Regions from separate parts of the Klebsiella sp. HN106 genome, predicted to be linked through region 1. Evidence: predicted binding sites of a transcription regulator. Region 1 holds the regulator's gene; the other holds the start of a gene.
What was found. The regulator CRP, encoded in region 1, controls carbon source genes, mostly activating them, when cyclic AMP is high. The targets are predictions, from matches to a motif close to ATGTGANNNNNNTCACAT.
Positions count from the first base shown of each region.

Region 2: rbsD (D-ribose pyranase) is a predicted target of CRP. The motif match lies at 1,708-1,725, and genes of this name have one in related genera.

Region 1 is NZ_JBLURD010000011.1:166,320-170,522, forward strand. It holds gene ACSIPU_RS22105 (YccS/YhfK family putative transporter) at 1-1,337, opposite strand, end outside; gene crp (cAMP-activated global transcriptional regulator CRP) at 1,389-2,021, opposite strand; gene ACSIPU_RS22115 (OsmC family protein) at 2,326-2,730, shown strand; gene ACSIPU_RS22120 (phosphoribulokinase) at 2,777-3,646, opposite strand; gene ACSIPU_RS22125 (YheU family protein) at 3,682-3,900, opposite strand; gene ACSIPU_RS22130 (hydrolase) at 3,897-4,203, opposite strand, start outside.
Region 2 is NZ_JBLURD010000005.1:299,930-304,132, reverse strand. It holds gene rbsA (ribose ABC transporter ATP-binding protein RbsA) at 1-1,192, opposite strand, end outside; gene rbsD (D-ribose pyranase) at 1,203-1,622, opposite strand; gene kup (low affinity potassium transporter Kup) at 1,805-3,673, opposite strand; gene ravA (ATPase RavA) at 3,891-4,203, shown strand, end outside.

The sequences.
Region 1 (4,203 bases):
GTGATAAAGAGCATCGCGGTCAGCGTATAGCCTTCAGGGACGTGAAAGTGCAGCGTCAGTCCGGCAATGACCAGCCCGGCAATGGTTCCTGCAGCCCGGTGGACGATGCGTACTCGGGTGGCGCCGTAGCCGTTTTGCGTCACGAACAGAACCGTCATCAGGATCCAGTAGGGTTTTGGCAGGTTTAGCGCGCTGCCCATCAGGCTGGCGACGCTCAGCATCACGCTGATACGCGCCGCATTTCGTAAGGCCGGCGACTTAAGCGACAGATAGTTTTTCAGGGCAGGCAGCAGCGGCAGGCGACGGGTTTTATCCGCCATCAGGTTACGCGCGTACAGCGGCCGCTGGGTGCGCAGAACCCGGGCAATACGGCTGAAATGCCAGGCGCAAAACTGCCCGACCGGGTTATCGGGATGCTGCCAGGCGATTTTTTCCAGCGCACCGATCTGTTTATCCATCTGAAAGCGCTGAGGATAACGATGGTAAAGGAGATCGTCCGCCAGCACCCGCAGGCGGGCGGCAACGGTTTGCGCGTTCCAGCGAATCACCGCTTCCGCATGGCTGCGCTCCACCAGTTTTTGCACCTCTTCCGGCTGATGAAGGCTGACGGAAATATGCTCCTGCAGGTCCAGTCCAACCTGGAATGCGCGCAGCAGGCGTTTATGATCGCTGCGCTGGTTGGCCGCCAACATATGCATCTGCTGATAGCACTGGGTTATCAGATCTACCACCTTTTGCTGTCGATTAAGCAGCGGCGGCAACGATGTTGAGGGGTCCGTATGCTGGGTAAGCAGACTGTATTTGGCCTCGCAATAATTGGCCAGCTCGCGATACAGCAGACTTAAGGATTCGCGCAGCGGCTGTTCGCGCCAAAGCCAGAACCAGACCCAGTTAAAAACGCCATACCATAACGTCCCGAGCGCGTAGATCAGCAGCGGCTCCCAGATCGGCATGTTGCCCGCGAGACTGAGCGTAAATATAGCCGCGATAAGCGAGGCGGGCAGCAGCCTTGCGTGCAGAGAGCTGATTTCGGCCGTGACGCCGAGGATGAGCGCCAGACCCGTGAGGATCAGCGGCAAAGGTATTTCTCGCTGCAGAAGGAGTTGAACGATAAGGCTACTGCCGGCAAACAGGCAGCCGCCGATAATCAGGCGTTTAAAGAAACGCTTATGCGGTGTATCCAGCCCGGCAACGTTGCAGCAGGCGGGAACAAGAGAAAACAGCAGCCCCTGCTGTAGATGACCGAACAGAAGCCCTATCGCAACCGGCAGACACAACACCAGCGTTTGCCGCAGTGCATAGTTGACTTCCGGGTGGTAAATCAGCCTGCGCCACATGAGGGGAAAACAAAAACGGCGTATTGTCAGGCAATACGCCGTTTTACCGACTTAACGGGTACCGTAGACGACGATAGTTTTACCGTGTGCCGAGATCAGGTTTTGATCTTCCAGCATTTTCAGGATGCGGCCAACGGTTTCGCGAGAGCATCCGACAATCTGACCGATTTCCTGGCGGGTAATTTTAATTTGCATACCGTCCGGGTGGGTCATCGCATCCGGCTGTTTTGCCAGGTTCAGCAGCGTCTGGGCGATACGACCAGTCACGTCGAGGAAAGCGAGGTTGCCCACTTTTTCCGACGTAACCTGCAGACGGCGCGCCATCTGCGAAGAGAGACGCATCAGGATATCCGGGTTAACCTGGATCAGCTGACGGAATTTTTTGTAGGAGATTTCGGCCACTTCACATGCGGTTTTCGCACGTACCCAGGCGCTACGCTCCTGACCTTCTTCAAACAGGCCTAATTCACCGATGAAATCGCCCTGGTTGAGGTAAGAGAGGATCATCTCTTTACCTTCTTCATCCTTGATGAGTACAGCCACGGAGCCCTTAACGATGTAGTACAACGTTTCTGCTTTTTCACCCTGGTGGATCAGCGTGCTCTTTGATGGGTACTTATGAATGTGGCAATGAGACAAGAACCATTCAAGGGTAGGGTCTGTTTGCGGTTTGCCAAGCACCATGCGCGGTTATCCTCTGTTATAAGCTATCTCCGGGTGCCGACACTACACGGCATCCGGGCATGCAATCGTATTGAATCCCTATACCTGGGAATCCGGCTGAAAGTGTTCTGCAGCCTGTAATGTGAACTCCTCTGCATACATGCAGTACATCAATGTATTACTGTAGCATCCAGACTGTTTTAGCATAGCTTTCGCCGCATGTCTCCTGGTGTCTCGCTTCAGCATGACCCAGGTCGCCTTCCGTTGCGAGAATTGTTATCTACGCGTAATCTGTCAGGAAAATTACAGCCCTGGAGTTAAATTTATGCAAGCGCGAGTGAAGTGGGTTGAAGGGTTAACCTTCATCGGTGAGTCGGCTTCTGGCCACCAGATTCTGATGGACGGTAATTCCGGGGATAAAGCGCCCAGCCCGATGGAAATGGTGCTAATGGCGGCAGGCGGGTGCAGCGCGATTGACGTGGTTTCCATTTTGCAGAAGGGGCGTCATAACGTCACCAACTGCGAAGTTAAGCTGACCTCGGAGCGTCGCGAAGAGGCGCCGCGTCTGTTTACCCATATCAATCTGCACTTTATCGTGACCGGTAAGGAGTTAAAAGACGCGGCCGTTTCCCGCGCCGTTGACCTGTCGGCGGAAAAATACTGCTCGGTGGCGCTGATGCTTGAGAAGGCGGTAAACATTACTCACTCTTATGAAGTGATCGAAGGATAAACGGAACCGACCCCGGTAGGTTATGTTGCCGCCGGGGCGATCGCAGCTAGCTTATTTTCTTGCCTTCCATCAGCCGTTCAACCAGCGGCGCCATAATCAGCTCCATCGCCAGCCCCATTTTTCCGCCCGGTACCACCAGCGTGTTCATATGTGAGATAAACGAACCCTGAAGCATCGCCAGAAGCCACGGAAAATCGATATTTTTCAGGTTGCGGAAATGAATCACCACGAAGCTTTCATCCAGGGAAGGGATGGCTTTGGCCGCAAAGGGATTGGACGTATCCACCGTGGGGACGCGCTGGAAGTTGAGATGGGTGCGCGAAAACTGCGGGGTGATAAAGTTGATGTAGTCCTCCATCGAGCGGACCACCGAGTCCATCACCGCCTCCCGAGAGTGGCCGCGTTCGCTGGTGTCGCGGATAAGCTTCTGGATCCACTCAAGATTGACGATGGGCACCACGCCGACCAGAAGGTCGACATGGTTTGCGACGTTGTGCTGCGGCGTCACGACGCCGCCGTGCAGGCCTTCGTAAAAGAGGACGTCAGTCGGCTCGGGCAGCGGCTGCCAGGGCGTGAAGGTCCCCGGAACCTGGTTCCACGGCACGGCTTCGTCATAGGTATGTAAATACTTGCGCGACTGGCCTTTGCCGCTTAGCCCATACTCAGAAAACGTCTGTTCCAGCAGGCCAAAGTCGTTGGCCTCTGGGCCGAAGTAGCTGATATGTTTGCCCTGATCCCGCGCTTTGCGGATCGCCATGTCCATTTCCGGGCGGGTGTAGCGGTGAAAGCTATCCCCTTCGACTTCAGCGGCATGCAGATTCAGCTGGGCGAAGATTTTGCGGAAAGCGAGGCTGGTGGTTGTGGTACCCGCGCCGCTGGAGCCCGTGACGGCAATCACCGGATGTTTGGCAGACATAACAACTCCCTGGATAAACGATAGTGTGTGCCGCCTTAGCCGTGAAACTGCTTGCGGGGCATGATGTTGACCGTCTCGTGCAGCTCTGACCATACCAGCACGGCCTCTCCGCTTTTTAGCTGCTGTTTTACATCAGAGACTTTATCAACCAGCGAACGTTCATGTTCACCATAATCGGTGCCTTCGCGCAAGACAAAACTTTCGATCAGGCTATCCAGCGTTTCGGGAGCGAGCTCTTGCCAGGGTATGATCATAATTTTCCTCCTAACCAGCGGGTTAGCCAATCCGGAATGCGTCTTTCAAGCCACATCTCTGGCTTACGCAAGGTACCGCCGACGAACCCAACGTGCCCGCCGTGCTCCGTCAGCTGATACTCGACATTCGCCGGCAATTGTTCCTGCGGCGGTATCGAGTGATGGTCCATAAAAGGGTCGTCTTTTGCGTGAATAATCAGCGTGGGCTTCGTGATATCGCTTAAGCGCGGCATGGCGCTGCACTGGCGATAATAGTCCAGCGCATCGGCAAAACCGTGGATCCTCGCGGTGATGCTGTCGTCA
Region 2 (4,203 bases), on a different contig from region 1:
CGGAAAGTAGCCCAATGGCCTGCTCCATCGAAGGCGTTTTCACGTTAAACAGGCGGATAAAATCACTCACCGCCTGTTGTTCATCTTTGTGCTTGAGACTACCGCCGCCGCGGCTGAAGTAACGCAGCGCGGTCAGCGACATGTTCTCTTTAACCGACATGCCGAGCACTAAACCGTCGCGCTTACGGTCTTCTGAGATGTAGACGATTCCGTTGGCCAGACCATCCTGCGGGGAACGCGTAACAACTTCGCGTCCATCCAGCGTGACCGAACCGCTGCTGCGCGGCAGCGCACCGTACAGCACCTTCATCAGCTCGGTGCGCCCGGCGCCCATCAGCCCGGCGACGCCGAGAATCTCGCCCTGACGCAGAATAAAGGAGATATTTTCCACGCCCGAACCGCACAGGTTGTCGACCTTAAGACGAACAGCGCCCGGGGCTTTGTCCAGATGCGGGTACTGATCTTCCAGCTTACGGCCGACCATCATCTCAATCAGCAGATCTTCATCCAGACTGGCCACTTCACGCTCGGCGATAAACTGCCCATCGCGAAATACCGTGACGTCATCGCAAATCTCGAAGATCTCTTTCATACGGTGGGAGATATAGACAATACCGCGCCCCTGCGATTTCAGTTCGCGGATTACGCGGAACAGGGATTCGGTCTCGGTGTCGGTCAACGCATCGGTGGGCTCATCCATAATGATGACCTTCGACTCAAAGCTCAGCACCTTAGCGATCTCAACCATTTGCTGATCGCCTATCGATAAATCCCCCACCAGCTTCTGGCTGTTAAAACGTAGATTCAGCTTTGCCAGCAGCTTATCGGCTTCGGCGTACATCGTTTTCCAGTCTATTTTGCCAAAGCGATTCACAAATTCACGGCCGAGGAAAATGTTCTCAGCGATCGTCAATTGGGGGATCAGGTTTAGCTCCTGGTGGATGATGCCAATTCCGGCTTCCTGAGAAGATTTGGGACCGTTGAAGGTGGTCTCTTTACCCAACCACAGCAGCGAACCGGCATCGCGGGAGTAAATGCCGGTCAGCACTTTCATCATCGTGGATTTACCGGCGCCGTTTTCCCCGACCAGCGCCATCACGCGGCCCGGATATACGTTTAGCGAGGCGCCGGAGAGCGCCTTGACGCCAGGGAACGATTTATCGATCCCTTTTAATTGCAATAAGGCTTCCATAGCGGCGACCTCAGAACGTCACGCCGGCACAGAGAATAACGTTCGCATACGGGGAACATTCCCCGCTGCGAATCACCGCCTGACTATCTGCGGTTTCTTTTTTGAACTGCTCATGGCTGGTGTAACGAATTTCAATGGTGTTTCCCTGGTGTTGCTGCAGCTGCTCAAGATGATTGAGCAACGTCGCGTGGAGCTGCGGATTAAGCGTTTTAATCTCTTCCGCGAGGATAGCCGCTTCAACCTGCATTTCGCTAGTCACCACCTCCAGAACCTGCATAAAGGAGGGCACCCCGTGGGTTAACGCCATATCGATACGGGCGCTGCTGCGGGGAACAGGTAACCCGGCATCGCAAACTACCAGCGTATCGGTATGACCCAGGCGGGAGATGACCGACGAAATTTCAGCATTGAGGACGGTACCTTTTTTCATTTTCTCTTTTACTCCACTAGCGAAACGTTTCGCTGGTATAAGTATTAGCAATAAGAGAACAGAAAACCATCACCAGATGTGAGAATTGTGATCGTCATCGAAACGTTTCGCAAGTCTGAAGAGTTAAAGCCAGAAGCGTTCAAATAAACAAAAAGCCCTTCATCAAGAAGGGCTTTAGCGCATCAGATTTCAACCTGGGTGCCGAGCTCAATAACCCGGTTCGGCGGGATTTCGAACTGGTCAGGCGCTCGCAGAGCGTTGCGCTGCAGCAGAAGATAAAGCTTGCCGCGCAGGCGCAGGTACCATGGCCGCTTGCCGATGATCAGCGACTCATGAGACATAAAGAAGGAGGTCTCCATCATCCGGCAGCTCAGGCCTTCCAGCCCACAGCGGTGGAAAACTTCTTCGACATTCGGCGTTTCCCGCCAGCCGTAGCTGGCTACTACGCGCCAGAACGACGGCGAAATCTGCTCAATCTGTACGCGACGAACGTTATGCACGTACGGCGCATCTTCAGTACGCAGCGTGAGCAAAATCACCCGCTCGTGCAGCACCTTATTATGCTTAAGGTTATGCAACAGCGCGAAAGGAATGACGTTCAGCGCGCGCGACATATAGACGGCGGTACCCGGAACGCGGACCGGCGGCGATTTCTCCAGAGAAGAGATCATCGCTTCCAGAGAATTACCGTGCTCATGCATCCGACGCAGAAGGCGGAAACGCTCGCTTTTCCAGGTGGTCATGATGGTAAACATCACCAGGCCGAGGGTCAGAGGCAGCCAGCCGCCGGAGACGATTTTATCGAGGTTCGCGGAGAAGAGCGGGATATCAATGCACATAAAGGCAACCAGCAGCAGCGCCACAACGAACTTATTCCAGTGCCAGTTTTGACGCGCTACCGTCGTGAACAGAATGGTGGTCAGCACCATCGTCCCCGTCACCGCAATACCGTAGGCCGCCGCCAGATTCGAGGAGTGCTCAAAGTTAACAATGACGATGACCACCGAGATATAGAGCAGCCAGTTGATAAACGGAATATAAATCTGCCCGGACTCCATTTCCGAAGTATGAATAATCCGCATCGGCGACAGGTACCCCAGGCGCACCGCCTGCCGGGTTAGCGAGAAGACGCCAGAGATAACCGCCTGTGAAGCGATAACCGTCGCCAGGGCGGCAATAATCAGCATGGGAATGAGCGCCCACTCGGGCGCCAGCAGAAAGAACGGGTTTTTAATCGCTTCCGGGTGTTTGAGCAGCAGCGCGCCCTGACCAAAGTAGTTAAGCACCAGTGAAGGCAGTACTACCGAAAACCAGGCCAGGCGAATCGGCAGTTTACCAAAATGCCCCATATCCGCGTACAGCGCCTCCACGCCGGTAATCGACAGCACTACCGCGCCCAGCGCCACAAACGAGACGGTTTTATATTCGAGGAAAAAGTGTACCGCCCAGTAAGGATTCAGCGCCTGCAGCACTTCCGGGTTAGCAAAGATACTGCGCGCGCCCAGTACCGCCAGCAGCAGGAACCAGATCAGCATAATCGGCGCGAACAGCTTACCGACCATGCTGGTACCGTGCTTTTGAATGGCAAATAGCAGCGTCAGAACGATGATGGATATGGGGACCACCCACGTATCCAGGTCCGGGGCGATAATTTCCAGCCCCTCTATCGCCGACATCACCGAGATGGCAGGCGTAATCACCACCTCGCCATAAAAGAAGCTGCCGCCGATAAGCCCAAGGATCACCAGGATGGAGGTTGCGCGCGCGGAGGTGTTTCGCCCCGCCAGCGACATTAACGTCAGGATCCCGCCTTCGCCGGCATTGTCTGCCCGCATCACGAAGGTGATGTATTTGAGTGATACGGTGAGAATTAATAGCCAGAAAATGAGCGACAGGAAGCCAAAAACAGCATCACGCTCAACGCCAAAGCCAAACTGGCCGGACAGACATTCACGAAGTGTATACAGTGGACTGGTACCGATATCGCCGTATACCACGCCGATTGCCGCCAGCGTTATTGCCGGCAGCGATTGCTTATTATCAGTGCTCATAGACTAGTCTTTTCGTTTATAAAACAAATGTGTGCCTAGTCCCTTGGCCCACAAAAAGCGCACAGTATGCACGATTATTTGCTGAATCGTACCCCTAACTGACATCATCTTAACCTGACTCAAAGAAAATAAATCGATTCTTCAGGCTATTACCACCCCTAAGCAAACATCTATACTCGACCTAACAACGACATTCTAAAAAGCACGCAACTCTATTATGGCTCAATCACATTTACTGGCAGAAAGAATTTCCCGGCTCAGCGCCGCTCTGGAAAAAGGACTCTTCGAACGCAGCCACGCCATTCGCCTTTGCCTGCTTGCCGCACTCAGCGGCGAGAGCGTTTTTCTGCTGGGTCCACCGGGCATTGCCAAAAGTCTGATCGCCCGACGCCTAAAATTCGCCTTCCAGCAGGCTCGCGCATTTGAGTACCTGATGACGCGTTTTTCCACGCCGGAAGAAGTTTTTGGCCCGCTCTCCATTCAGGCGCTAAAAGATGAAGGACGCTACGAGCGTTTGACCGCGGGTTATC